Regions from separate parts of the Streptomyces sp. LZ34 genome, predicted to be linked through region 1. Evidence: riboswitches for the same ligand, from Rfam matches in the RefSeq annotation. Region 1 holds a riboswitch; the other holds the start of a gene.
What was found. Region 1 has a riboswitch for glycine ahead of gcvP (aminomethyl-transferring glycine dehydrogenase). Riboswitches for the same ligand answer to the same signal wherever they lie in the genome.
Positions count from the first base shown of each region.

Region 1 (14,585 bases):
CCGCCGTCGGCATCGACGAGGACCCGGTGACCGGCAGCGCGCACACCGCCCTCGCGCCCTTCTGGTCCACGCGGCTCGGCCGCACGGACCTGACCGGGCTACAGGCGTCCGCCCGCGGCGGGCTGGTCCGTACGGCGCTGCGCGGCGACCGCACCCTGCTGACCGGCGCCGCGGTCACCGTCATCGACGGGGAACTGCTGACCTAGGGTCGGTTCGGCGGTCAGAGCCATGCGTGAGGCGACTCGTACGCGGCAGGTTCGACGCCGCGGCCGGGGCGCGCGGGGGTCAGGCCGTGGGCAGCCAGTCCACCCGACCCGCCAGCAGGGCGTATCCGACGAAGGCCACGATGTCGATCAGGGCGTGCGCGGCGATCAGCGGCCCGACCCGCCCCCAGCGGCGGTAGAGCAGTACGAACACCACGCCCATCGCCACATTGCCGAAGAAGCCGCCGATGCCCTGATAGAGGTGGTAGGAGCCGCGCAGCACCGAGCTCGCCAGCAGCGCGGCCATCGGCGTCCAGCCCAACTGCCCGAGCCTGCGCAGCAGATAGCCGACGACGATCACCTCCTCCAGTACGGAGTTCTGCACGGCGGAAGCGATCAGCACGGGGATCTTCCACCACACGTCGGGCAGCGCCTCGGGCACCACCGTCAGATTGGCCCCGGCCGCCCGCGCGCCCAGGTAGAGCAGCAGCCCCGTGCCACCTATGCCGGCCGCCACCGTGGCGCCCCGGCCCAGGTCGAAGACCGGTCGTCGTCGGTCGAAGCCGATGGCGCGCAGCCCGGCGCCCTCCCGCAACAGCAGATGGGCCACCAGCGCGACCGGCACCAGCGCGGTGGTGATGCCGAAGAGCTGCCAGGCCAGATCCAGCCAGGGCCTGCCCGGCGCCTCCGAGGCGTTGAGCGTGGCCGCCTTGTCCTTCAGCCCGCCGGGCGCGGTCACCGAGCCGATAAAGCTGATCAGCGCCGATACGCCGCTCGCGCCCAGCGACAGCGCCAGGACCAGCAGCGTCTCATGGCGCAGGACGCGTTCCGGGAGCCTGCCCTCCGAAGGGGAAAGCTCCATGTCCCGCGCGTGTGACTGCACCCCTGCCTCCAGTTCCGCTTTTCCGCCTCATAGGTGGACGTGTGCCGCTAGGGTCTCGAAAAGAGTTCCGAAGATCGCGCAACGGTCAGGGGAGGCGCCATCCTGCTGGCGCGCCTCTCTCCTGACAGCTTCATCTTCACAGGAGACGCAGCACATGGGACGCCACAGCCTGCCCGAGGACTCAGTCGGCCCTGTCCACTCACCACGGCAGGACCCTACGGGGTCCCGGTCCGCCGCCCGCCGCCGGGCCGTCGCGATCTCCACCGCGGTCGTGCTCGCCCTGGCCACCGGTGCGGCGCTGGCCCTGCGCGGCGAACTGCTGGGCCCGATGGAGTCCTGCGCGAACGAGGCCGTGCGCATCGGGGTGGCCGCCTCACCGGACATCGCCCCGGCGCTGCGCGCGGTCGCCGAGCGCGCCCGGTCCGCCCACGTCCGGTCCGATGGCCGCTGCCTCGATGTGAAGGTCACCAGCCGGGCGCCCTACGAGGTGGCCGACGCGCTCGGCGACGACAGCCGCGACCCGGGTTTCCAGGTGTGGCTGCCGGACTCCAGCGTGTGGGTCGACCGCGCGGCGTCCTCCCCCAGCAAGCCCGTCCCCCTGGACACGCTCGGCGGCGTCGCGTCCTCACCGGTCGCCGTGGCGGCGACCCCGTCCGCCGCCAAGCGGCTCGGATGGCCGGAGAAGACGTACAGCTGGGCCCGGCTGACCGGGGCCGCGACCGGAGACGAGGATCTGCGGCTCGGGGCCGCGGACCCGGCGCGCAGCGCCACGGGGCTGCTCGCCCTCGCCCGCGTCAACGCCTCGATAGCCAAGGAGAGCGGCGGGTCGGGAAAGGGCGGCGGGGCCGACACGCGGGCCGCCGCCACCGCGAAACTCCTGTCCCAGCGCGTCTCCGACAGCGACGACCAGGTGCTGACCACGCTGCCGCGCGACGGCTCGGGCACGGAGGCGGGGAATCCGCGGCGCAATCAGGCGCTGTTCCTGTCCGAGCAGGCCGCCTACCGCCACAACGCGGCGGCCGCGGGGGCCCCTCGGCTCCAGCTGTTCTACCCCGAGGACGGCGCCGCCGAGCTCGACTATCCGTACACGGTGCTGAACGACGACGCGCTCACCACCGTGCGGGCCCGCGCCGCCACCCGGTTCATGACCTTTCTCTCCGACCCCGGGAACCGCCGGATCCTCGCGCAGCACGGCTTCCGGCCGGCGAGCGGCAAGGCGGTCGAGGCGGTGACCCGTACGGCGGGCGGCAAGGCGCCCCAGCCGTACGCGGCGGTCCCGGCCTCCGGGCCGTCGGGCGCGGAGCTGGACACGGCGCTGGGCATGTGGACGATCACCGTGCAGAGCGCTCGGCTGAACACGGTCGTCGACGCCTCGGCCTCCATGTCGGCCCCGGTGGCCGGTCGGCGCGGCGAATCCCGGATGGCCGTCACCAGGGCGTCCTTGCTGCGGGCGCTGGCGCAGTTCACACCGGAGGACGAGATCGGGCTGTGGGAGTTCTCCCGGCGCCTCGACGGCGCCCGGGACTACCGGGAGCTGGTCCCCACCCGGAGGCTGGGCCTGCGCACCTCGGACGGGTCCACCCAGCGCGACCGGCTGACGGCCGCCTTCGGCGCCCTGGAGCCGGTGCCGGACGGGGCGACCGGGCTGTACGACACGACGCTCGCGGCGTACCGGAAGGCACGCGACGGCTACGCGGAGGGCAAGTTCAACGCCGTCGTGCTGCTCACCGACGGGTCCAACCAGGACGAGGGCAGCATCTCGCGCAAGTCGCTGGTCCAGGAGCTGGGCCGGCTCGCCGACCCGAGCCGCCCGGTGCCGCTGATCGCCATCGCGGTCGGGCCGGACGCCGACCTGTCCGCGTGCGAGGACATCGCGGAGGCGACCGGCGGCTCGGCGCAGCAGGTGGCGGACCCGGCACAGATCGACAGCGTGATCCTCAAGGCGATCGTGTCGGCGAGCCGGGCGGGCGCGGAGAGCTCGGGCTGAGACACGGCCCCCTTTTTTTACGGCTCGGCTCTCCCCCGGCCGTGCCGGTCAGCCGGGGAGTCCGGCCGGCCAGGTGTGGACCGGTTCGCCGGTGCGCATCAGCTCGCAGTAGCGGCGGGTCATCGCCGCGAGCGCGGCGTCCCGCCCGAGCCCGCTCTCCCGGGCCCGGTGGTACGCGGCGGCCTGCCAGGACGCGCCGTTGACCCGCCGCCGGCAGCGCTCCTCGATGATCCCCAGGTAGCGCTCTCGGTCGGCGGGCTCGACACCCCAGGCGTCGAGCCCGGCGGCGGCCAGCGGCAGCAGCTCCTCCTGGACGAGCCGGACGGCGGGGATCCGCACGGTCGAGGAGGAGCGGCCGCCCGGCTTGGGCCACCGCAGGACCGCGTCGATGCCATGGCGGCAGGCCGTGTCGAAGTTGGCCGCCGCGGCCTCGAACGGCAGCCGCTTCCACACCGGGCGCGGCTCCTCGGCGAGCGCCCGCACCAGGCCGTAGTAGAAGGCGGCATTGGCGATGACATCGCTGACGGTGGGCCCGGCGGGCAGCACCCGGTTCTCCACCCTCAGGTGCGGCACGCCGTCGGCGACCGCGTACACGGGGCGGTTCCAGCGGTAGATGGTGCCGTTGTGCAGCACCAGCTCGTTCAGCAGCGGCACCCCGCCGTCGTCCAGCGCCCGCAGCGGGTCCTCGTCCCCCGCGGTCGACAGCAGCGGCGGGAAGAAGCGCAGATTCTCCTCGAAGAGCTCGTACGCGTCGCTGATCCAGCGCTCGCCGAACCAGGTCCGCGGGCGCACGCCCTGGGCCGCGAACTCCGGCGGGCGGACGTCCGTGGCCTGGAGGAACAGCGGTGGACGGGACTCGCGCCACACCTCCCGGCCGAACAGGAAGGGGGAGTTGGCGCCCACCGCGATCTGCGCGGCGGCCACCGCCTGGGCCGCGTTCCACACGGCCGCGAACCGGCCCGGGGTCACCTGTAGGTGCAACTGGACCGAGGTGCAGGCGGCCTCGGGGGCGATCGAGCCGGAGGCGTAGCGGAACCGCTCCTCGCCCTCGACATCGATCAGAAAATCCTCGCCGCGGGCGGCCAGCATCTGTTCGTTGAGAAGTTTGTAGCGGTCGTCGTAGGAGAGGTTCGTGGAGCCCAGGTCGCGGGCGGCAAGGGTCGGAAGAATTCCGATCATAACGATCTCGGAGTCCACTTCCCCCGCCTTGCGATCGGCATATGACAACCCCGTCCGGAGCTCTTCCGCCAACTGGTCGAGAACCCTTCCGTGCAAACGGTGGGGCACGATGTTTACTTCAAGATTGCACTGCCCGAGTTCGGTCTGGAAATCATGGCTGGCGATTCTCTCCAGAACCTCGGTGTTCATCATCCTCGGCATCCCGTCGACCCCCGCGAGATTCAGCTCGATCTCCAGCCCCATGAGATTCTTGGGGCGATCGAAACGCTTCTCGGCCAGGAGCCGGGCCAGCGCCTCGAGGCCCTGCCGGAGCCTCGCGCGCTGCCGCTGCCGCCCGGACGGATCGAACTCTCCGGCTACGACCTTGTCCCCCATCGAAGCGTCCCTTCCTCGAGTGGATCAACGGCCCCCGGCCGCGTACATCACGCTCGATGATGCCCAGCCAATGAGATCGATAACGCCACGCGCGGACCACCCAACCGATAGGCTCTGCACAGCGCCGCATTGCCGTGATGAAAAACACCCACCAGATCAAGCCTACCCGGGTTGGGTTAAAATGCCAGGTCATATCCGTGCATATGACAGAGAATCGGCGAAAATCCCCTCGCCCTGGCGGGCCGGATAAGTGCTTGCCCGCAATGCCGGGGACAGGTACATGAAACACGACGGGAACACTTGTCGTATAAACTCGGCAACCGAGGCAGAGAGACAGCGTCCTGACATCTCGTCAGGCCCCCTCTGACCCGCGTACACCGACAGCGCCATCCGCACCTGGCACGCCAGCGCTCCACCGTGTCTCCGAAGTGAGAGGCGACCCACCATGCCGCTGCACGTCCCCTCGGCTCCAGCGCCTGCTCTGAACAGCATCCGCACGGCCCTTGGCTCTCCCACCGCCGTCCGCACCCCGCTCCTCGGCGCCCTGGACGGGCCCTTCGAGCTCGAACTCCCACTGCCCGTCCACGTCCTGGACGACATCACCGCCCCCGACGGCCCGCCGCGCGCGCGGCTCAGCGGATGGCGGTTCCTGATCCGCGACAGTGAGCGTACGGTGGCCTCCGCCGAGGCGATGCTGACCGCCGACGGCTGGGTCTTCTCACACTTCTCCGAAGGCCCGTATGTGTCCTCGGCCGAACTGGCGCTGAGCCAGGCCGAGTCACTGCCCTCGGTGTACCAGCCACGGCTGCTGTCCATCCCGGAGCTGTACATGCTGACGCTGTGGCTGCGCGGCGACCCGACCGCCGACGCCTCCGAAGGCCATCTCGCCGCGGAAGACCTGCTGGTACCGCTCACCCCGGCCCCGCCGGGCATCGCCGCCCACCGCGCGCACCGCGCGGCGGATCTGCTGCCGGTGCTCACCCTCCGGCTGACGCGGACGCCGCTGCTGGGCTCGTCGGCCTGACGACCCGCGGCACCCGCCCCCACGCCCGAGCGCCCCGTGATCCCAAGGATCACGGGGCGCTCCGCTGCGGGCTCGTAACAGTCCCGTCGCGATGAACCGTCGGCCGTGTGGATGCGTCATTATCTAGCGAGTACCGGTGCCGTGAAATCCATGCGGAAACCGGCCTGTAGGGCAACACTTGGAGCAACCGACCGACTGACCAACGGGGGGCGGCCATGACTGCCGCAGCAAGCCACAGGACACTCACCACACCCCAGCGAGAGATCCCTTCCATGTGCCAGCACCAGCCATCGTGCCCGTCAGCCGACTCCGCCGACCGGGAGGCCGCCCATCTCGTGGCGCACCACCCCGAGCAGGGCTGGAGCCTGCTGTGCAACGGCGTCCTCCTCTTCGAGGACACCGGTGAGCTGCTGCCGGACGGGAAGATCATCGCCCCGCGCCGGGCGCTGGACACCGAGCGCGTCGTCACCGCCGCCTAGGCCCTGCCCAGGCGAATTCTCAGGGGCCGGCCCGGCGCTTCCGCCGCACCGGCCCCGTACCCGACCGGGCCCGCCCGGTCAGCTCTCGTACGACTCCAGCGGCGGGCAGGAACAGACCAGGTTGCGGTCGCCGAAGGCGCCGTCGATCCGCCGCACCGGCGGCCAGTACTTGTCGGCCGGCGACACCCCGGCCGGGAAGGCCGCCTCCGCCCGGGTGTAGGGGTGCTCCCACTCCCCGCTGAGCGCGGCCGCCGTGTGCGGGGCGTTCCGCAGCGGGTTGTCGTCCTGGGGCCACTCCCCGGAGCCGACCTTCTCGATCTCCGCCCGGATGGCGATCATCGCCTCGCAGAACCGGTCCAGCTCCGCCAGGTCCTCGCTCTCCGTCGGCTCGATCATCAGCGTGCCGGCGACCGGGAACGACATCGTGGGCGCGTGGAACCCGTAGTCGACCAGCCGCTTGGCCACATCGTCGACGCTCACGCCGGTCGCCTTGGTGAGCGGCCGCAGATCGACGATGCACTCGTGGGCGACCAGGCCGCCGGGGCCGGTGTAGAGCACCGGGTAGTGCGGCTCCAGGCGCCTGGCGATGTAGTTGGCGCCGAGCACCGCCACCTGGGTGGCCCGGCGCAGCCCCTCGGCGCCCATCAGCCGGACGTACGCCCAGGAGATGGGCAGGATGCCCGCCGAACCCCAGGGCGCGGCCGCGACCGGGCCCACGCCGGTCGCCGGGCCCGCCGCGGGCTGGAGCGGGTGGTTGGGCAGATACGGCGCCAGGTGCTCGCGCACCGCGACCGGGCCCACGCCGGGACCACCGCCGCCGTGCGGGATGCAGAAGGTCTTGTGGAGGTTCAGGTGGGAGACATCGCCGCCGAACCTGCCCGGCCGGGCCAGCCCCACCAGGGCGTTGAGGTTCGCGCCGTCCACGTAGACCTGGCCGCCCGCGTCGTGCACGGCCGCGCAGATCTCGCTGATGTGCTCCTCGAACACGCCGTGTGTGGACGGGTAGGTGACCATCAGGACGGCCAGTTCGTCGCCGTACTGCTCGATCTTGGCGCGCAGGTCGTCGGCGTCCACCTCGCCGTCCTCGCCGGTCCTGACCACGACGACCTTCATGCCCGCCATCACGGCGCTGGCGGCGTTGGTGCCGTGCGCGGAGGACGGGATGAGGCAGACGGTGCGCCGCTCCTCGCCGCCTGCCCGGTGGTAGGCGCGCACGGCCAGCAGCCCGGACAGCTCGCCCTGCGATCCGGCGTTCGGCTGCAGGGAGACCTTGTCGTAGCCGGTGGCCTCGGCCAGCCGCTCCTCCAGCTCGCGGATCAGCGTCAGGTAGCCCTGGGCCTGCTCGACGGGCGCGAAGGGGTGCAGCTCCCCGAACTCCGGCCAGGTGACCGGCTCCATCTCGGTGGTGGCGTTGAGCTTCATGGTGCAGGAGCCGAGCGGGATCATGCCCCGGTCCAGGGCGTAGTCGCGGTCGGCCAGGCGCCGCAGATAGCGCAGCATCGCGGTCTCGGAGCGGTGCCGGTGGAAGACCGGGTGGGTCAGGTACACGTCGCCGCGCAGCAGGTCGGCGGGGAGCGCGTCGGCCGCGGCGGCGTCCAGCTCGTCGATGGCGGGCAGCCCGCCGTCCACGCCGAAGGCCGACCACACGGCGGCGAGCTGGGCGCGGCCGGTGGTCTCGTCGCAGGCGATGCCCACATGGTCGGCGTCGGTCAGCCGCAGGTTGACCCCGGCCTCGCGGGCCGCGGTGACGACCTCGGCGGCCCGGCCCGGGACATACACGGTCAGGGTGTCGAAGAACGCGCCGTGCACGGTCTCCACACCCCCGGCCCGCAGGCCCTCGGCGAGCACGGCCGCGTAGCGGTGGGTGCGCCGGGCGATGGTCTTGAGCCCGTCCGGGCCGTGGTAGACGGCGTACATGCCGGCCATCACGGCGAGCAGGACCTGGGCGGTGCAGATGTTGCTGGTGGCCTTCTCCCGGCGGATGTGCTGCTCGCGGGTCTGCAGGGCCAGGCGGTACGCCTTGTCGCCGTCGGCGTCGACCGAGACGCCCACCAGACGGCCCGGCAGGCTGCGGGCGTAGGCCTCGCGGACGGCCATGAAACCGGCGTGCGGCCCGCCGAAGCCCATCGGCACACCGAACCGCTGGCTGCTGCCGACCGCGATGTCGGCGCCCAGCTCCCCGGGCGAGGTGAGCAGGGTGAGGGCCAGCAGGTCGGCGGCGACGGTGACCACCGCGCCGAGCTCATGGGCCCGCTCGATGACCGGGCGTGGGTCGCGCACCGCGCCGGAGGCGCCCGGGTACTGGAGCAGCACGCCGAACACCCCGCGCTCGGCCACCTCGGCCGGTATGCCCGTCGAGAGGTCGGCGACGACCACCTCGACGCCGGTGGGCTCGGCGCGGGTCTGGATGACCGCGACGGTCTGCGGCAGGGTGTCGGCGTCGATCAGGAACACGCCCTGCTTGACCTTGCCCACCCGCCGCGACAGCGCCATGGCCTCGGCGGCGGCGGTGGCCTCGTCGAGCAGCGAGGCACCGGCGGTCGGCAGCCCGGTGAGGTCGGCCACGACGGTCTGGAAGTTGAGCAGCGCCTCCAGCCGGCCCTGGGAGATCTCCGGCTGATAGGGCGTGTACGCGGTGTACCAGGCGGGGTTCTCCAGCACATTGCGCAGGATCACCGGCGGGGTGAAGGTCCCGTAGTAGCCCAGGCCGATCATCGGGGAGAGCACCTGGTTGCGCTCGGCCAGGCCGCGCAGCTCGGCCAGCACCTCGGCCTCGGTGCGGGCCGGGGGCAGCCCCAGTTCCCCGGCGCTCTTGATGACCTCCGGCACGGCGGCCTGGGTGAGCTCGTCGAGGGAGCCGAAGCCGACCTGCGCGAGCATCTTGGCCTGGGCCTCGGCGTCGGGTCCGATATGGCGCCGCTCGAACGGAGTACCGCGTTCCAGCTCGGTCAGTGAGGTGCGGTTGGCGGTCATCTGCGAGGCCTCCTGGTCTGTACGACCGACGAGGGGCACCACGGTGCGGGTGCCCGAACGGCCTCCCCCTCTGTCATCTCGACCTGAGAGCTTCACCGGGCCCGCGGACTGCGACCCGGCTTTCACCGTCGGTGAGGAGGGGTTCCGGAGCTGTGCTCGCCCGTGGCCCGCCCTGCTTTCCAGAGTGACCTCACCCGCGCGGTACGTGTGCCTGAGAGATTCCGGGGAGGATTTGCTCCTTCGGCGCCTCCGACGACGTCGGCGGAGAGCTCTCCCGCACGGGGTCTGCAGCCACCGTCAGCCTACCAGCGAGCCTGCCGCCAGGGTTTTTGGGCAAGCGCTCGAGTGGACGCGCGCGGCGTTGTGGCTTTTCTTAGATATCACGGGTATTACGGGACAAATCGCCACGTGTGGGAGAGAGTGTGCAGACCGACATCGATCCGCGGACCCTCATCGGCCGCAAGGCCTTCGACCGCGATGGCGCGAAGATCGGCACCGTGGACGAGGTCTACCTCGACGACGCGACCGGCGAGCCGGAATGGGCGGCGGTACGCACCGGCCTGTTCAGCCGGGACGTGTTCGTGCCTCTCGAACCCAGCGAGATCGTCGACGACTCGCTGCGAGTGCCGTACGAGCGGGCGCTCATCAAGGACGCGCCGGACTTCGGGGTCGGCCGCCACCTGTCGCCCGAGCAGGAGCTACAGCTCTACCACCACTACGGCCTGGACGTGACCGGCTGACCTTGGCGCCGCTCCTGGCCCGAACCCCGGTCCTGGCCCGAGCCCTGATCCGGCCGCTGGCCCTGAGCGGCGGCGTCGGTGTCGGTGTCGCTGTCGCTGTCGCTCACAGCGGGCCTGACCAGCGGCAGCGGCTCCGCGGGCTCCAGCGCCTGGTCGTCGACCGCGAAGGTCCGCACCCGGCCCGGCTCCGACCAGGGCTCCTCGAACCGCACGGTCACCCGGCCGACCCCGCTGCCCTGCACCCACCCCGCCCCGTACTCCGCGTGTCGTACATCGGAGCCGGGCAGCCAGCGGCGCGGCCGGCCGGCGTCCTCGCCCTCCTCCTCCAGGCCCGCCGGGGCGGGCTCCGGCGCCCCTCCGGCCTCGCGCGTCCCCTCCGCGGCCTCCTGAGCCTCATGGGCGGCCTGGGCCGCCTGGGCGAACAGATCCTCCTGGGTGTAGTCCGCCAGCCCGCTCACGCCCACTCCCAGCAGCCGCACACCCGCCGTGGTGTCCACGCCTTCCAGCAGCCGCGCCGCGGCCTCCCGCACCACTCCCGGATCGTCCGTCGGCCCGCGCAGCGTCTCGGACCGGGTCAGCGTGGAGAAGTCGTAACGCCGCACCTTGAGCACGACCGTGCGCCCCGAACGGCCGGCCCCGCGCAGCCGCCGCACACACCGGTCGGCGAGCCGCGCCACCTCCACCTGCACCCGCGTGCGGTCGGTGAGGTCGACGTCGTACGTGTCCTCCACCGATACGGACTTGGCGTCCCGCTCGGCGACGACCGGCCGGTCGTCCCGCCCCCAGGCCATGCCGTACAGCGACGCGCCATGGGCCTTGCCCAGCAGCCGCACCAGCTCCTCCTCCCCCGCCTCCCGGGTCTCGGCGACGGTGTGGATCCCGGCCCGGCGCAGCGCCTCCGCGGTGGCCGGGCCCACCCCGGGGAGCGTGCGCACCGGCAGGGGCCCCAGCAGCTCCCGCTCGGTGCCCGGCTCGATGAGCACCAGCCCATCGGGCTTGGCCTGCTCGGAGGCGATCTTGGCAAGCATCTTGGCCCCGGCCAGGCCCACCGAGCCGGTCAGCCCGGTCGCGGCCACGATGTCCGCGCGCAGCCGCTCCCCCACGGCCCGCGCCGCCTCGGACGTGGCCGGGACACCGCCCGCCTCCAGATCCACGAACGCCTCGTCCAGGCTCAGCGGCTCGACCAGCGGGGACAGGGCGGCCAGCAGGGCCATGACCGTGTCACTCACCTGGCGGTACAGGGAGAAGCGGGGGGTGAGATACGCCGCGTTCGGACACAGGCGGCGGGCCTGGGCCATCGCCATGGCCGAGTGGACCCCGAACACCCGCGCCTCGTAGGAGGCCGTGGCCACCACGCCTCGCGGCCCCAGGCCGCCGACGATCACGGGCTTGCCGCGCAGGCTGGGCTTGGCCGCCTGCTCCGCCGCGGCGTAGAAGGCGTCCATGTCCAGATGGAGAATCGTCGGCGCACCCCTCACACCTACAGATGCTGCCGCATGCCACTGACAATCGGGCGAGTGACCATCGGATGGGGCAGTCAGCCGAGGCAGTCCGCGGTCTGCGGCCCGCGGCCCGCAGGCCGCAGACGCCGCCGAGCCCGTCGCATCCCCGCGAGCCGGGCTCCGCGCTCAGCCCGCGGTTGCCGCGCCGCGCTCAGCCCGCGCGGTTGCGGCGCCGCGCGAGCTCGTCGGCGGGGTTGTGCCCCACCAGCGTCTCGCCGGTGTCCACGCGCTCGCCGTGGAGCTGCGCCAGCGCGCTCTCCACGTCCCGCCACACCACGCCCACGGCGATCCCGAAGACGCCCTGGCCGCCCTGGAGGAGCTCGACCACCTCGTCGGGCGACGTGCATTCGTAGACCGTCGCCCCGTCGCTCATCAGCGTCATCTGGGCGAGGTCGTCGAGGCCGCGCGTGCGCAGGTGCTGGACGGCGGCCCGGATGTTCTGCAGGGACACACCGGTGTCCAGCAGCCGCTTGACGATCTTGAGGACGACGACGTCCCGGAAGCTGTAGAGCCGCTGACTGCCCGAGCCGTACGCGGGCCGCACACTCGGCTCCACGAGCCCGGTACGCGCCCAGTAGTCCAGCTGGCGGTAGGTGATGCCGGCGGCCGCACAAGCGGTCGGCCCGCGGTACCCCACCTGCTCGGGCTTCGCCACGGCGCCTTCCCGCGGCGGCGCGGCCTGTGCCGCTACCCGAGCCTTCAATGCCGGTTCGGCCGGTGCGCTCCCGTGGAGCGTGTACGGACCGCCTGCCGCCGTGCCGTCGCCACTGCTTCTCACGCCGACCTCCGTCCTCGACCTGCCTTCTCGACGGTAGGCAGTCACCCGGGGTGCGTCAACGATCGCCACACTCGGCACGCCGAGTGATAATCACCCTAAGGGTGGTTTCCCGTATCCCTCTTCCGGGAAAGGCTACTCGAATGCGCTGGCGAGGACCGGCAGACAGCTCAGCTCACTGTCCGCCGCTCGTTGGCCGCTGATGACTAACTGGCCGCTGATGACTCACTGGCTGCTGGTGCCGAAGTCCTCGGGCGAGATCTGGTCGAGGAACTCGCGGAACTTCTCCACCTCGTCCTCCTGCTCGTCCGGGATGGCGATCCCCGCGTCGTCCAGCACCCCGTCACTGCCGTAGATCGGCGTGCCGGTGCGCAGCGCCAGCGCTATGGCGTCGGACGGCCTGGCACTGACCTCCACGCCGCTGGCGAACACCAGCTCCGCGTAGAACACACCCTCGCGCAGGTCCGTGATCCGGACCTCCGTGAGCTGCTGGCCGACCGCGTCGAGCACGTCCTTGAAAAGGTCGTGGGTCAGCGGGCGCGCCGGAGCCATGCCCTGCTGAGCGAAGGCGATCGCGGTCGCCTCTCCCGGTCCGATCCAAATGGGGAGGTAGCGGTCGCCTCCTACCTCGCGCAGGAGCACGATCGGTTGGTTGGAGGGCATCTCCACCCGGACACCCACGACGTCGAGCTCGTTCACACAGCAACCCTAGGACGTGCCCGGCCGGTTTGGATAGTCGGGACCGCGCCGGTCACCGGGAACCGGCCCGCAGAGCGGACTGGACAAAGGCCGCATGAAGCCGCACGGACAGCTCGGCCAGCTCCCGGGCGCTGGCCTCCGCATAGGCTCTGGTCTGCGGATTTCGGTGTCGCCGCAGGGGTGCGACCACCTGCTCGAGCAGTCCCGCCTCGCGCTCCGCGGCGGCTTTCATGATCCTCAAATGACGTGGTTCCAGACCGAAACGACCCAGGTCCGCGACGAGCCTGGCGACGGTCACCGCCTCGATGTCGTACCCGCCGTCCGCACCCGGGCCGATCAGCCCGAACGACTCCCACTCGGCCAGCCTCCCCTCGTCGATCCCGGTGGCGGCCAGCAGCTCGGCCCGGCCCACCCGGGCGGCCGTGGGGCGCTCCAAGGCGCTCTCCGGCCCTTCCTCGGCCGATCCCTCCGGCAGGGCGCCGGAGGCCGCGGCGGGCAGCTCTGGCCGCTCTCCCCGCTCCAAGGCGTCCAGATGCTCCCGAATGACCTTCAGTGGCAGATAGTGGTCACGCTGCATGCGCAGAACATGGCCGAGCCGCTCCACGTCCTCCGGGCTGAATTTGCGGTAGCCGGAGGGCGCGCGCCGCGGCTCGACCAGGCCCTCGGCCTCCAGGAAACGGATCTTGGAGACGGTGACCTCGGGGAATTCGTCCCGCAGCAGATTCAGTACGGTGCCGATGCTCATCGCCCGGCCGCCCGCGGGGGCGGTGCCGGTGTCGGCACCGCCCGACGGTGTCTGAAGCATGGACCTCCCCTGACGGGTCAGATGCCGAAGCCTCGCTGGCTCGGGTAGAAGACCAGCCGGTACTTGCCGATCTGCACCTCGTCACCGTTGTTCAGGATGGCCGAGTCGATCGCCTCGCGGTTGACATACGTCCCGTTCAGGCTGCCGACGTCCGCGACGGTGAAGGAGCCGTCCTGGCCGCGCCGGAACTCCACATGGCGACGCGAGACCGTCACATCGTCCAGGAAGATGTCGCTCTGCGGATGACGGCCGGCCGTGGTCACATCGCTGTCCAGCAGGAAGCGGCTGCCGGAGTTCGGCCCGCGGCGGACCACCATCAGCGCGGACCCCGGGGGCAGCGCATCGACGGCCGCCTGGGCCTCCGGGGAGAGCGAGGGCAGCGGAGTCTGCCCGGTCACCTCGGAGTCGTACGCCTCCAGCCCGGAGATCGAGATGGTGGAGGTGGTCTCCGAAGCACGCTCGGAGGGCGCCTGGCCCCGCAGCGGCGCGCCACAGTTGGAGCAGAACCGGCTGGCCTCGGCGTTCTGATGGCCGCACCTTTGACATACCGGCAAGCCGAACCCTCCGCCCGTGTTCGCGGTCGATGGCTCCCCGAAACCTATGCGTCCGGATGCGGAGGGGTCAACAGAAGACGCGCCCTGACCACCCGGAATGCCGCCGCCGTCCCGGAACAGCGGACGCTCCTCGCTCACCCCGCTCTCCTCCGCAGCACGCGGGGCGCGGTGGCGGGCGGTGCTGCTGCCGCCGTCCTGGCGCGCGCTCTTGCCGAACAACTTCCCGAACAACTTCACGGGCGATTCCCCTTGACTGAAACAGACCCGCCCGTGGGGCAGGGCAAACCCTCGATGCACACACCAGACGGTCCGGACATCCTCACAACGTCCGTGACCACCAGACAGTTTCCATCACGCGCGACTCTTCCGGTGCGCCGACCCCCCGCGTCCTCATTGTCTCGCCGCGA
Region 1 covers NZ_CM132680.1:1,413,899-1,428,483, forward strand. The annotation lists gene ACWY4P_RS04930 (PhzF family phenazine biosynthesis protein) at 1-206, shown strand, start outside; gene ACWY4P_RS04935 (CPBP family intramembrane glutamic endopeptidase) at 286-1,065, opposite strand; gene ACWY4P_RS04940 (substrate-binding domain-containing protein) at 1,241-3,073, shown strand; gene ACWY4P_RS04945 (glutamate--cysteine ligase) at 3,122-4,627, opposite strand; gene ACWY4P_RS04950 (hypothetical protein) at 5,073-5,651, shown strand; gene ACWY4P_RS04955 (DUF5999 family protein) at 5,924-6,130, shown strand; gene gcvP (aminomethyl-transferring glycine dehydrogenase) at 6,209-9,103, opposite strand; glycine riboswitch at 9,164-9,292, opposite strand; glycine riboswitch at 9,293-9,390, opposite strand; gene ACWY4P_RS04965 (PRC-barrel domain-containing protein) at 9,526-9,843, shown strand; gene ACWY4P_RS04970 (DNA polymerase IV) at 9,819-11,321, opposite strand; gene ACWY4P_RS04975 (MerR family transcriptional regulator) at 11,497-12,123, opposite strand; gene ACWY4P_RS04980 (bifunctional nuclease family protein) at 12,346-12,819, opposite strand; gene ftsR (transcriptional regulator FtsR) at 12,872-13,624, opposite strand; gene ACWY4P_RS04990 (FHA domain-containing protein) at 13,642-14,475, opposite strand.

Region 2 (14,585 bases), 2.9 Mb from region 1:
TGGCACGCGGAGAAGTGGTCACCGCCCCCGGCTTCACGCAGCTCCGGCCGCTCCGTGCGCGTGATGTTGTCCTTGGGCACATCGGCGTACGGGCAGCGCGGGTGGAAGGCACAGCCGGACGGCACGTTGATCAGGCTGGGCGGGGAGCCCTTGACCGGGATGAGGCGCTCGGTCTGGTCGCGGTCGATACGCGGCATCGAGCCGAGCAGGCCCCAGGTGTAGGGGTGCTGGGGCTCGTAGAAGACCTTCTCGGCCGGGCCGCGCTCGACGCAGCGGCCGCCGTACATCACCAGGAGGTCGTCGGCGAGCTCGGCGACGACGCCCAGGTCGTGGGTGATGATGATGACCGCGGAGCCGAACTCCTTCTGCAGATCCCGGATGAGGTCGAGGATCTGCGCCTGCACGGTGACGTCCAGGGCGGTGGTCGGCTCGTCGGCGATCAGCAGCTCGGGGTTGTTGACCAGCGCCATCGCGATCATCGCGCGCTGGCGCATACCGCCGGAGAACTCGTGCGGATAACTGTCCACCCGCTTGTCCGGCTGCGGGATGCCGACGCGGTCCAGCATCTCGACGGCGCGCTTGCGGGCCACGTCCTTGGTGACGTCGTGGTGGACCCGGTACCCCTCGGAGATCTGACGGCCGATGGTGTAGTAGGGGTGCAGCGCGGACAGCGGATCCTGGAAGATCATCGAGATTTCACGGCCGCGCAGCTTGCGCACCTCGTCCGGGTCGGCGCCCAGCAGCTCCTGCCCGTTCAGCCAGATCTCGCCGGAGATCTGCGCCTTGCGCCGACCGTACTGCCCGGCGGTGTGCAGGCCCATGATGCCCATCGAGGTGACGGACTTGCCGGAGCCGGACTCGCCGACGATGCCGAGCGTCTTGCCCTTCTCCAGCCGGAAGCTGAGCCCGTCCACCGACTTGACCAGGCCGTCGTCCGTCGGGAAGTGGACCTTGAGGTCGCGTACCTCGAGGAAGGTGGTGGGGGCCGGGGAGCCGGCCGCGGCCACCTCCCCGAGCGCGGTGCCGGTGGCCGGCAGATCGCCGGTCTTCTCGATCCCGGACTTTTCGATCCCGGACTTTTCGATATCGGTCATCCGAGCCTCACTCGCGGGTCGACGACGGCGTACAGAAGGTCCACGATGAGGTTGGCCACCACGATGAACAGGGCCGCCATCAAGGTGACGCCGAGGATGACCGGCAGGTCCTTGTTGCCGATCGCGGTCACCGCGAGTCGGCCGAGGCCTGGCAGGTTGTAGGTGGACTCGGTCAGCACCGCGCCGCCCAGCAGGGCGCCGAGGTCCAGGCCGAGCAGGGTGAGGATCGGCGTCCAGGTGGAGCGCATGGCGTGCCGTCCGATGACCACCCGCTCCCGCAGGCCCTTGGCGCGGGCCGTGCGGATGTAGTCCTCGCCCATGATCTCCAGCATGGTGGCGCGGGTGAGCCGGGCGTAGGTCGCGGCGTAGAGGAACGCGAGGGTGATCCAGGGGAGGATCAGGCTCTGGAACCACATGGCCGGATCCTCGGTGAGCCCCCTGTAGTCCACGTCGACCCAGTCCAGTTGGTAGCTGAAGATGGCCAGGGAGAGCAGACCGGTGAAGTAGATGGGGAGCGAGACACCGGCGAGGGCGACGCCCATCGCCGCGCGGTCCCACAGGGTGCCCCGGCGCAGCGCGGAGACGACGCCGGCGGTGACGCCGCCGACCAGCCACAGCACACAGGCGCCCGCGGCGAGCGAGAGGGTGACCGGCATGGCGTCGGTCAGCTGCGGCCAGACCGCCTGCTCGGTGCGGAAGGAGTAGCCGAAGCAGGGCGCGGGGCAGTGGGTGACATCGTTGCCGTTGGCATAGTCGCGGCCGACGAACAGACCCTCGATGAAGTGCCAGAACTGCACCAGCAGCGGATCGTCGAGGCTCAGCTTCTGTCTGATGCCCTCGATGGCCTCCGGGTCGGACTGTTTGCCGACGAAGAGGAGCGCGGGATCGGAACCGGCCCACTTCGGGATCATGAAGAAGATGGCGAAGGTCGTGAGTGTGACGACCAACAGCATCATGATGACGGCGAACAAGCGCCGGATGACATATGCAAGCACTGTGCGCGGCCCGGCGGCGGCCCGGGAGCCCCCGATCAGGGGACTCCCGGACCACCGCCCGCGGCCATCACCTGCCCTTCGGGCCTTATACGGTTCGGCGATGGTGGGGTGTGACGGTCGCTTGGCGAACCATCACTTGACGACGCCGAGCTGGGAGTAGTCGTAACGGCCGTTGTAGGCCGCCGAAGAGAAGGCGTTCGTCAGCCGGGAGCTGCGCCAGGTGATGTTCTTCTCGTAGAGGAAGGGCATCTGCACGGCCAGGTCGACGATCTTGTGGTTGATCGCCTTGTAGGACTCACCGGCCTTGGCGGGGTCGGTCTCCTTGAGCGCCGTGTCGAAGAGTCCGTTGATCGTCGGGTCGTTGGTCTCGGAAACGTTGTAGTTACCGGTCTGCTGGATGAAGCGGCCGTCGATCAGCGGCTGCTCGAAGCCCTGGCCGGTCGGGAAGTCGGGGCCCCAGCCGGTCATGGACAGACCCAAGTTGCGCTTCTTCATCACCGAGGGGGAGCCGGTGACGCTCGCCGAGGAGGCACCGTCGATGTTCTCGACCTGGAGCTTGATGCCGACCTCGCCCAGCGCCGCCTGCAGCGCCTCGGCGGCCTTGACCTCGTTCGGCTGGTCGTTACGGGCGACGATGTTGGCGGAGAAGCCGTCCGGCTTGCCGCACTGCTTCAGCTCGTCCTTGGCCTTGACCTGGGCCGCCTTCATGGCCGCCTTGTACTTCTTGCCCGTCTTGCTGGTGCGCTCGAGGACGCCGTACGGGTCGTAGTCGTCCCAGCCCGCGATGCTCTTGGGGAGCATGGTGGTGGCGATGTCACCGGCGGCCTGCGGGCCACCGCGAATGGTCTGCAGCGACGTGTAGTCGGTGGCGTAGAAGACCGCCTTGCGGCAGTGGATGTTGTCGAACGGCTTGACCTTGGTGGCGAAGTCGACGTACCGGACGAAGCTCGTCTCGATGTTGTCGACGTTGCCCTTGTGCTGCTTGAGCGCCTCGCTGCGGCCGGCCTGGCCCATGCCGGTGGCGCTGAGGAAGACGTCGTAGTCGCCCTTGATCAGCAGCTCGTCGACGGCATCGAGGTTGGAGTTGAGGGTCACCGTGACCTTGTCCGGCAGGGCCGGGCGGATCGGGTCGGACGCCTTGTTCCACTTGGGGTTGCGGACCAGTACCGCGCCCTTGCCCGGCTTGTACGACTGGACCTTGTACGGGCCGGAGGAGAAGGGCTGGTTGGTGTACTGGGCGCCGGTGTCCTTGGACGCCTTGACGGGCGAGCCGGTGGGCATCGCCAGCATCTGCTCGAAGTCACCGTTGGGCTTGGGCAGACGGAAGATGATGGTCTTCGCGTCCGGCGTCTCGATCGCCTTCAGGCCCAGCTTGTCCTTGGTCTTGTCCTTGTAGGGCCCCTTGTACTTGCCATCGGGGTCCAGGACCTGGCGCAGATAGGCCGGACCGCCGGAGATGAGGTCCTTGGCCCAGATGCGCTCGATGCCGTACTTGACGTCCTGGGCGGTGATCGGCGAGCCGTCCTCCCAGGTGATCCCGTCACGCAGGGTGTACGTGTAGGTCTTGCCGCCGTCGGTGATCTTGGCGTTGGACGTGGCCAGGTCGGGGACCAGCTCGTTGCTCGCCTTGCCCGGCTTGGGGGCGTAGGTGATCAGTTGGCGCGCGTAGAAGCGCGAAAAGTCCCAGGCGAAGCCGTAGTACTGGCGCTGCGGGTCGAGCGAGTCGAAGTCCTGCTTGTTGATGAACTTGAGCGTGCCGCCCGTTTTGGTCGACGCGTTGGCGATGCCCTTCGTCGCGGCGTTGAACCCGGCGCCCTCGCCCTTGTCGTCGTCCTTGCCACCACCGCAGGCCGCGGTGGCCATCAGGGCCCCGACGACGACCGCCGCACCGGCGATCCGCCTACTTCTCGACGAACGTAGGGGTTTCATTGTTTCGTGCAACCTCCGGGATATCGGTCCTTGGCATGGCGCCGGGGAACCATCGGGTGACCGCCGCCTGACAGGTGCGGCAAGGGCAGATTCGTTTCGGTGCGGCTGGGCCGCGGTCGCGCGGGGCGCCATCAACGCGTCCCCTTCGGGTCGAGGGCGTCTCGGACGCCGTCGCCGAAGAGGTTGAACGCCAGCACGGTGATGAAGATCGCCAGACCCGGAATGATCATGAACATCGGGTCGTCCTTGTAGGTGCCGACGGCATCGGAGAGCATCTGCCCCCAGGACGCGGTCGGCGGCTTCACGCCCGCGCCCAGGAAGCTGAGCGCCGCCTCGGTGAGAATGTTCGTGGGGATCATCAGCGTGGCGTAGACGGTGATGGGCGCGACCAGGTTGGGCAGCAGCTCCCGGAAGAGGATGTAGCGCCGGCCCGCGCCCAGGCTGCGCGCCGCCTCGACGTACTCCTTCTCGCGCAGGGACAGCGTCTGGCCGCGCACGATGCGGCCGACGTACGGCCAGCCGAAGAAGCCGATCACGGAGACCAGGATCGCGATGCGCACCCCGCTGCCGGACAGCCCCAGCAGATCGTTCGGCAGCACCGAGACCAGGGAGATGATGAACAGCAGCTGCGGGAAGGCCAGCAGCATGTCCATCACCCGGCTGATAACGGTGTCAACCCAGCCGCCGAAATACCCCGCGATGACGCCGAAGACAGTCCCCAGCACCACGGCGACGACCGCCGCGAGGAAGGCCACCAGCAGCGAGATCCGCGCGCCGTAGACGATCCGGCTGAACACATCGCGGCCGTTGGACGGTTCGACGCCGAAGAGGAAGTCGGAGCTGATACCGCCCCAGGAGCCCTTCGGGGTGCCGAACAGCGGGTCGATCTCCTCCTGGTGGAACTCATTGGGCGGATGCCCCAGCACGCTCACGATCAGCGGCGCGAAGACGGCCACCAGCACCAGGAGGACGACCACGGCCCCGCCGGCCAGCGCCAGCTTGTCCCGCTTCAGGCGCATCCAGGCGATCTGACGCAGCGACCGCCCCTCGACCGAGGCTTTGACTACATCCGCCGCGACATCGACGGGTGCGGCCGGTGCCGCATCCGTGCTCGTGTCGTGCAATGGTGCCGTCATCGTGGTGGGGACCCCTCTCGACCGGTGGTGACCGGCCCACGACCTGCCGCTGTAGCGGCGTGGTTCACAAACGCAGGTGAATATCGTGCTCGTGGTGCGGAAGTTTCGTGAAGGGGAAGCGCGCACTACCCGCAGGTACGGACACCTCCCGTTGCGGGAGTCTTCATCGCGTTCGTGATCACCCGCCAGCCCATCCGGGTAATGGATGCCTAACCGTGATGTGGTGAGGGGTGTTCCGTTATCCGGACCGCGACTCCGCTCAGCGGTGCGAACCGTCCGGTTAACAGGACCGTTACCGGGGTGGTGGCAGGGGTGTTACCAGGTGCTCGGCGCGGGTCCCGACTGCCGGCCGCCGTGCGGCGGCGGATAGCCGTACGAGGGGGCCGGCTGGGCCGCCCCGTAGGCGTCACGGTCGAAGAACGGGCGGGCGTTGGCCCGCATCCACATCGCCACCGGGTCGTACTCGTCGGACATCGCGACCGTGGAAACCGGCAGCCCGTCGGGCACCGCGCCGATCGACTGGCCCATCATCACCCGCGCGGCCTCCGCGCCCGCGGCGCCGGTGTCGTACAGGTCGAGCCCGATCGCCAGATACGGCGCGCCGAGCGCGGGCTGCACCCAGGCGCGGCGCAGCGACCGCACCGCGGGCGTGCGGTGCGCGTTCTGCCCCAAGAGGGCGTAGAACTGGGGGATTTCTATGGCGGGCTCGCTGAGCCGCAGTGGCCCGGCGGGCAGCCGGTCCATACCGCAGGCGATTCTGCGCAGATCGAGCCAGGGGATGCCGATGCCGCCGCCGGGGGCATGCGGATTGAGCCACAGGCCGTAGCGGTCGGGGAAGAGCGAGGACGCGATCTGACGGCCGCCCACCACCTCATGGGCGCGGTTCCAGCCGCTGGCGGCGAGCTCCTGGACGGAGGTCACACAGGGGGCGTAGCCGAGCCCGGCGACGTCCATGTTTCCGTACTGCGCGTCGGGTGAGCCGGGGGTGCCGTGCCACAGCAGCATCCAGACCTGGCCGTCGGCGAGCGCGTACAGCAGCGACTCGTAGGCGTCGTACCGGCCGGGAGCGACCTGCTGAATCATCCGCTCGACGTGGCCGCCTCCCGCGCTCACCTGGGTCCGCCCCTCTCTCGACCTGTCCACACACCTGGGCAGGGGCGCGCGACCGCGCCCCGCCACCGGTCATCCAACCAGCTTACGGGCCTTTACAGTGGTCTCCCGGGCGACTCAGCGGTCACGGTCGTAGAACGGTCGCACCCGCTCGCGCATCCAGTCCGCCACCGGGTCCTGGGCGATGTCCAGCAGAACGAGCTGGACCGTCCACGGCAACGGTACGGTGCCGAGCGCGCGACCGAGCGCCTCCACCGCGGTGGCCTGGCCTTCCGGCCCCGGAAGGTCCAGCTCGACGCCGACGAACAGCGCGGGCGGCTCCCCCTCGACGCTGGCCAGCGCGCGCCGGGCGGTCCGCACCCCGGCCACCTTGCCGAACTCGAGCCCGGCGGCCGCCAAAAAGTCGACCGGTTCTTCCTGCCAGTCCGGCTCGAAGAGACGCACCCGGCCGCCGGTGGCCGGACCGTCCAGCTCGCTGCGCCCGGTCCGGCACAACTCGGCCACGGCCGGCGGCGGAAGCGGGACGCCGACCGCGCCGCCGGGGTTCACCGCGATGCCGAGCTGGGGCGGCAGGCCGCGGGCGAATTCGACGGCCGGGGCGACGGTGAACGCCATATGGGCGCCGACGATCTGGAGGAACTGCTGTTCGGAGCTGAACACCGGCACATATGCGCCGCCTTCGATCTCCATGGTGGGCAGGTCCAGGCCGTTGCTGTCCGGGCCGCCCCCCATGGGCAGCGGCACCCAGATCCGGCTGCGGGCCAGGGTCTCGACGATGCGGGCGCCGGCGCCGGGGACGTCGACCGAGGCGGCGAGCACCTCTTCGAGCTCGTTGCCCGGAAATGCCGGAAACGCCGGAACTGCAGAAAACGCACCGTCAGGAAACCCGCCGTGAGCCGGTACTGGACCGTGCTGCTCCGGGATGCTCATTTCTGTTCAACCGCCATCTCGTCGGACCTGCACAGGCACCCTAACGGCTGCATCGCCGGGCGGCATCGGGGGCCGCCGATCTCCACAGCAAATCCCCAGGTGGAGGGCGAGGCGACGACCGAACGCGGACGACTTATGACCGCTTCAGATCACTTCAGAACGTAATCGTCGAGTTGCGTACAGTTCGCGCTCTTCGCACCGTGGTGTCGAGTACGCCCATACATCACCACAGCGAAGGAAGGTCTCATGATCCGCGCGTCCCGCAAGGCCGAAGTCCTTGTCACCTCCGTCATGGCCGGCTCTCTTCTGTTCGGCACCGCCGGCCTGGCCGCCGCCGCGGCCGGCGGATCCGGGGGCACGGCCGGCGCCAAGGCCCCGGCCCCCACCCCAGCGGCGCTCGCCGACACACGGATGAGTCCGGCCCAGACCCAGGCCATGCGCGATCTGCGGGTCCTCCTCGAGCGGGTGGTGGATCTGGCCAAGGCGGTGGAGGAGGCCCCCGACGGGATGCTCTCGGAAGCCGAGCTGGTCAAGCACGCGGCGGCGATCGACAGCGCGGTGAAGGCCGCCCGCAAGTCCGCCGAAGCGGCCCGCACCCCGCGGGCCGCTTCGCAGGTAAAGGAGAAGGTAAAGGAGAAGGAGAAGGTCCAGGGCAAGACCCAGGACAAGGGTCGGGAGCACGGCCGGAACCAGATGCCGTCGGACGACCCCGAAGCGGGCCAAAACCAGGGCCAGGGCCAGAACCAGGGGCAGGACCAGGGGCAGGACCAGGACCAAGGCCAGGCGCCGGGCCAGAACCAGAGCCAGGCTCCGGGCCAGATCACCGTGCCGCCGCAGGCCGCCGAGCAAGGGCAGGCCGCCGGGCAGGGGCAGGCCGAGACGCCGCCGTACGCCGTTCAGGTCGAGCCCACGGACATCTCGACGGACCCGCTGGACGCGCTCCAGCGGGCGATCGACGACCTGCTGGACGCCGTCGCCACCGGCGACGAAGCCACGGCCACCGCGGCGCTCCCTCGCATCGCCGACGCCATCATGGGGCTGATCAGCGCCATCATGGGCCCGCTCCCGGGGATGAACCAGCCGATGCTGCCCCCGATGCTGCCGCTCCCGGACGAGGCGTCGACCCTCGCCGACGAGGCGTCCGCGCTCGCCGACCGGAAGCCCGTCACGATGACGGCCGCCCCGGAGCGCACCACCCCCGAGCCCGGCACGAAGCCCGGCGCCGCCGAGCACGGAAAGAAGGACCACGGCAAGAAGCACGACGCCAAGAAGCAGGAGGCGAAGAAGCCGGAGGCGAAGAAGCACGACACCAAGCCCGGCGTCCCCGAGCCTGGCACCAAGCCCGGCGCCATGACGCCGAGCACGCAGCCCGACGCCCCCGAAGCCCCCGGCACCGACGTGCCTGGCGCCGACATGCCCGGCACCGACAAGCCCGGCACCGACAAGCCCGCCGCCCCTGAGCCCGGCGCCCACAAGCCCAGCACGAGACCGGACGTCAAGAAGCCGGGTACCCAGAGGCCCACCACGACGGCCGCCACCCCGATGTCCGCCGTCGAGTCCGCCGCGCCCAAGGTGGCCGAGGACGACTCCGTGGCCCCCATGCCGCTGCCTCACCCGGTGGAGGCCGCCGTCGACCAGGCTCCGTGACGGCTGCGCTCCACCGTCCCGCCGCGCGTCACTCGAAGCCGATGCGGCGCAGCGCGCTCGCGGCCGTCCGATCCAGCAGCGCCACCGAGGCGCAGCCTTCGGGCGGCCGCCCGCCCTCCGCGGCGGCGACCAGCCGCCCCACCGCGCGGCGGTGGCGCCCGAAGGCGTAGCGGGAGACCTCACGGCCGCGGGCGGCCTGTCCCTCCAGCGCCACCGCGGCCCCGACGTCCAGCAGCACCATGTGCAGCCGACGGCCGGTGCGCCGGGCGTCGCGGGCCAGCCAGCGGCGGACCCAGGAGAGCGTGCCGCAGTCGTGCACCACGACGCTCGCGCCCGAGCGCAGCGCCCGGCGCAGCCCGGCGTAGTGGGCGCACCGCACCAGCGGGCGGTAGAGGGCGTACGGCAGCCAGCGGGGCAGCCGCCGCTCCCAGCGCTCGCGGGTGTCCTGCGAGTCCACCCGCACCACCGCGCCCCCACTCTGGTCCAGACAGGGCACGGCCCGGCCGATCATGGTGCTCTTGCCGCTGCCGGGCAGCCCGGAGGCGACCACCACGTCCCCCGCGCGGTAGCGCAGCTCGCGCGCGCCGGGCCCGGGCCTGGGCTCAGGCCCGGACCCGGACCCGGACTCGGACCCGGATTCGGACCTGGATTCGGACTCGGCCCTGGCCCCGGACTCGGCCCCGGGCCTGCGTTCGGCCGCGTCGCCACCGCCGCGCAGGTCGTGCACGGGCGCCCGGCGCCCCGGCCTGAGCGCCCCTCCGGTTGGCGCCGCTCCCTGCGTCACCGGCAGGGGCCCACATGTCGTCGTCGCGTACGTACCCTGCCCGTGCACCGTGATCGTCCTCCTAGGTCGGTCACTGCGGCTCGTTCCCGAAGAGTGTCAAGAAAAGGTAATGTCCAGCAAGGTGGTATCCCTGTGGGCTGGGCATTCATGCCCTGTGAGTCGGGCCTGTGAGTGGGGCCGGTGAGTCCGGCCTGCGCGTGGGGCCTGTGAGTGGGGGGCCGGGGCGACAGCGGTTCCACCCGGTCAGGTCTTCCCTTCTCGGGCGTACGTGCGATGATGTTGCGCGCAACTCCATACCGGCCGCTTGAATCCGCGCGGGAGAGTCCTCGGCCACCGGCAGCAGTGCCGGCCGTCCGGGGCGCCGAAGGAGCAAGTCCTCCCTTGAATCTCTCAGGCCCCGATACCGCGCGGGCGAGGCAGATCTGAAAAGCGAGCCGCTGGCGTGGCTCCACCCACGGTGCAAGCCGGACCGCTCTCCGCGATGACGCCGACGATGTCGGCCGGGAGAAGGGGTCACGGCGAACCTCTCAGGTTCCGATGACAGATGGGGAGGACTCGTCCTCGTCGTCCTCGTCGCCGTCCCGCCCTGGAGCCAGCCCCCCATGACCGATGCCCCGATGCCCGACACATCCGTGACCGGCGCCCCGCCCACCCCCCGCCATACCGCCCTGGACGCGGTGCACCGCGCGCTCGGCGCCACCATGACCGACTTCGCCGGCTGGGAGATGCCGCTGCGCTACGGGAGCGAGCGCGACGAGCACACCGCGGTGCGCACCCGCGCCGGCCTCTTCGACCTCTCCCACATGGGTGAGATCACGCTCACCGGCCCGCAGGCCGGCGCCGCCCTGGACCGGGCGCTGGTGGGCCATCTGTCGGCGCTCGCCGTCGGCCGCGCCCGCTACACCATGATCTGCGACGCCCAGGGCGGCATCCTGGACGACCTGATCGTCTACCGCCTCGGCGAGCAGGAGTTCCTGGTGGTCGCCAACGCCTCGAACGCCCAGGTGGTGCTGGACGCGCTCACCGAGCGCGCCGAGGGCCTGGACGCGGCCGTACGGGACGACCGGGACGCGTATGCGCTGATCGCCGTCCAGGGCCCGGCGTCTCCCACGATCCTGGAGGGCCTGACCGACGCCAATCTGGACGGCCTCAAGTACTACGCGGGCCTGCCCGGCACGGTCGCGGGCGTCCCGGCGCTGATCGCCCGTACCGGCTACACGGGCGAGGACGGCTTCGAGCTGTTCGTGTCGCCGGACGACGCCGAGCGGCTGTGGCAGGCGCTGACCGAGGCGGGGGCCCCGGCCGGGCTGGTGCCGTGCGGGCTGTCCTGCCGGGACACGCTGCGTCTGGAGGCCGGGATGCCGCTGTACGGGCATGAGCTGACCCGCCGGACCACGCCCTTCGACGCGGGGCTCGGCCGGGTGGTGAAGTTCGACAAGCCCGGTGACTTCGTCGGACGCGCGGCCCTGGAGGCGGCGGCGCGCCGGGCCGAGACCGATCCGCCGCGGGTGCTGGTCGGCCTGGTCGCGGCGGGCCGCCGGGTCCCGCGTGCGGGGTACCCGGTGATCGGCGCGGACGGCGCGGTGATCGGCGAGGTCACCTCGGGCGCGCCCTCGCCCACCCTCGGCAAGCCGATCGCGATCGCGTATGTGGACGCCGGGCACGCCACGCCGGGGACGGCGGGTGTGTCAGTGGACATCCGCGGTACCCATGAGCCGTACGAGGTCGTGGCCCTCCCCTTCTACAAGCGGCGCTGAGCCCGCCGCCCGCCGGCGGCGCCGGGCCACCCCGTGCGTACTCCCCCAGCTACCACTGGGCGGTGCCCCTCCCGTACCGCCTGTCCCACCAGGCAAGACCCGTTTCCCAAGCATCCCCCCGTATCCAGGAGAATCGGACCATGAACAACCCCCAGCAGCTGCGTTACAGCAAGGAGCACGAGTGGCTGTCGGCCGCCGGCGAGGACGGTGTGTCGACGGTCGGCATCACCGAGTTCGCGGCCAACTCGCTCGGCGACGTCGTCTTCGTCCAGCTCCCGGAGGTCGGCACGACGGTCACCGCGGGTGAGACCTGCGGCGAGCTGGAGTCCACGAAGTCCGTCAGCGATCTGTACGCGCCGGTCACCGGCGAGGTCACCGAGATCAACGAGGACGTGGTGAACGACCCGGCGCTGGTGAATTCCGCCCCCTTCGAGGGCGGCTGGCTGTTCAAGGTGAGGGTGACGGACGAGCCGGACGAACTGCTCTCCGCCGACGAGTACGCCGCCTTCGCCGAAAACTGAACCCCTCCTTCGATCGGGACCCTGATGTCGCTTCTCAACAGCTCCCTGCACGAGCTCGACCCGGACGTAGCCGCCGCGGTCGACGCCGAACTCCACCGCCAGCAGTCCACCCTGGAGATGATCGCCTCGGAGAACTTCGCTCCGGTCGCGGTCATGGAGGCCCAGGGCTCGGTCCTGACCAACAAGTACGCCGAGGGCTACCCGGGCCGCCGCTACTACGGCGGCTGTGAGCACGTCGACGTGGTCGAGCAGATCGCCATCGACCGCGTCAAGGCGCTCTTCGGCGCCGAGGCCGCCAACGTCCAGCCGCACTCCGGCGCCCAGGCGAACGCGGCCGCGATGTTCGCCCTGCTCTCCCCCGGTGACACCATCCTGGGCCTGAACCTGGCGCACGGCGGTCACCTCACCCACGGGATGAAGATCAACTTCTCCGGCAAGCTCTACAACGTGGTGCCCTACCACGTGGACGTCGAGACCGGCCTGGTCGACATGGACGAGGTCGAGCGGCTGGCCAAGGAGCACCGCCCCAAGCTGGTGATCGCGGGCTGGTCGGCGTACCCGCGCCAGCTGGACTTCCCGGCCTTCCGCCGGATCGCGGACGAGGTCGGCGCGTACCTCATGGTGGACATGGCCCACTTCGCCGGCCTGGTCGCGGCCGGGCTGCACCCCTCCCCGGTGCCGCACGCCCATGTGGTCACCACCACCACCCACAAGACCCTCGGCGGCCCGCGCGGCGGCGTGATCCTCTCCACGGCCGAGCTGGCCAAGAAGATCAACTCCGCGGTCTTCCCCGGTCAGCAGGGCGGCCCGCTGGAGCACGTGGTCGCGGCGAAGGCGGTGGCCTTCAAGATCGCGGCGGGCGAGGACTTCAAGGACCGCCAGCAGCGCACCCTCGAAGGCGCCAAGCTGCTGGCCGAGCGGCTCACCCAGCCCGACGTGGCCAAGGCCGGGGTCTCCGTGCTGTCCGGCGGCACCGACGTCCACCTCGTCCTGGTCGACCTGCGCGACTCGGAGCTGGACGGCCGGCAGGCCGAGGACCGCCTCCACGAGATCGGCATCACGGTCAACCGCAACGCCATCCCGAACGACCCGCGCCCCCCGATGGTCACCTCCGGCCTGCGCATCGGCACCCCGGCGCTGGCCACCCGCGGCTTCACCGCCGACGACTTCCGCGAGGTCGCCGACATCATCGCCGAGGCGCTCAAGCCGTCGCACGACGCGGAGGCGCTCAAGGCGCGCGTCACCGCGCTCGCCGACAAGCACCCGCTGTACCCGGACCTCAAGAAGTAACGGGCCCCGAAGGTGTGCGGGGGCGCACACCCCCAGCGCCCCCGCACACCCGCACCACCACGCACGCACCCACCGTGCAGACGCAAGGAGTTCACCGGTGGCCATCTCCGTCTTCGACCTCTTCTCGATCGGCATCGGTCCGTCCAGCTCCCATACGGTCGGCCCCATGCGGGCCGCGAGAATGTTCGTCCGCCGGCTGAAGAACGACGGCCTGCTCGCCCACACCGCCGCCGTACGCGCCGAGCTCTTCGGCTCCCTCGGCGCCACCGGCCACGGCCACGGCACCCCCAAGGCCGTCCTCCTCGGCCTCGAGGGCAACTCGCCGCGCACCGTGGACGTCGAGACCGCCGACGACGAGGTGGCCCGCATCCGTACCGCCAAGCGGCTGCGGCTGCTCGGCGCGGAGATCGGCGCCGAGCACGAGATCGACTTCGACGAGTCCGCCGAGCTGGTCCTGCACCGCCGCCGCTCACTGCCGTACCACGCCAACGGCATGACCCTGTTCGCGTACGACGCCGACGGCCTCCCCCTCCTGGAGAAGACGTACTACTCCGTCGGCGGCGGCTTCGTCGTGGACGAGGACGCGGTCGGCGCGGACCGCATCAAGCTCGACGACACCGTCCTGAAGTACCCCTTCCGCACCGGCGACGAGCTGCTGCGCCTCTCCCATGAGACCGGCCTGTCCATCTCCGCCCTCATGCTCGAGAACGAGAAGGCCTGGCGCACCGAGGCGGAGATCCGCGCGGGACTGCTGGAGATCTGGCAGGTCATGCGGGGCTGCGTCGAGCGCGGCCTGTCCCGCGAGGGCATCCTCCCCGGCGGCCTCAAGGTCCGCCGCCGAGCCGCCACCGCCGCCCGCGCGCTGCGCGCCGAGGGCGACCCGGCCACCCGCGCCATGGAGTGGGTCACCCTGTACGCCATGGCCGTCAACGAGGAGAACGCCGCCGGCGGCCGCGTGGTCACCGCCCCCACCAATGGCGCGGCCGGCATCATCCCCGCCGTCCTCCACTACTACACACACTTCGTGCCCGGCTCGGACACCAGCTCGGACACCGGCTCGGACACCAACTCCGCCGCCGGCTCCCGCGACGACGGCATCGTTCGCTTCCTCCTCGCCGCGGGCGCCATCGGCATGCTCTTCAAGGAGAACGCCTCCATCTCCGGCGCCGAGGTCGGCTGCCAGGGCGAGGTCGGCTCCGCCTGCTCCATGGCCGCCGGCGGCCTCGCCGAGGTCCTCGGCGGCACCCCCGAGCAGGTCGAGAACGCCGCCGAGATCGGCATGGAACACAACCTCGGCCTCACCTGCGACCCGGTCGGCGGCCTCGTCCAGATCCCCTGCATCGAGCGCAACGGCATGGCCTCGGTGAAGGCCGTCACGGCGGCCCGTATGGC
Region 2 covers NZ_CM132680.1:4,314,542-4,329,126, forward strand. The annotation lists gene ACWY4P_RS16855 (ABC transporter ATP-binding protein) at 1-1,094, opposite strand, end outside; gene ACWY4P_RS16860 (ABC transporter permease) at 1,091-2,065, opposite strand; gene ACWY4P_RS16865 (ABC transporter substrate-binding protein) at 2,222-4,018, opposite strand; gene ACWY4P_RS16870 (ABC transporter permease) at 4,150-5,154, opposite strand; gene ACWY4P_RS16875 (enhanced serine sensitivity protein SseB C-terminal domain-containing protein) at 5,470-6,237, opposite strand; gene ACWY4P_RS16880 (enhanced serine sensitivity protein SseB) at 6,382-7,194, opposite strand; gene ACWY4P_RS16885 (hypothetical protein) at 7,441-8,841, shown strand; gene ACWY4P_RS16890 (AAA family ATPase) at 8,870-9,568, opposite strand; glycine riboswitch at 9,931-10,041, shown strand; gene gcvT (glycine cleavage system aminomethyltransferase GcvT) at 10,228-11,382, shown strand; gene gcvH (glycine cleavage system protein GcvH) at 11,523-11,903, shown strand; gene glyA (serine hydroxymethyltransferase) at 11,928-13,193, shown strand; gene ACWY4P_RS16910 (L-serine ammonia-lyase) at 13,291-14,585, shown strand, end outside.
Region 2: linked by a shared signal. The riboswitch ahead of gcvT (glycine cleavage system aminomethyltransferase GcvT) and the one ahead of gcvP (aminomethyl-transferring glycine dehydrogenase) in region 1 are both predicted to bind glycine.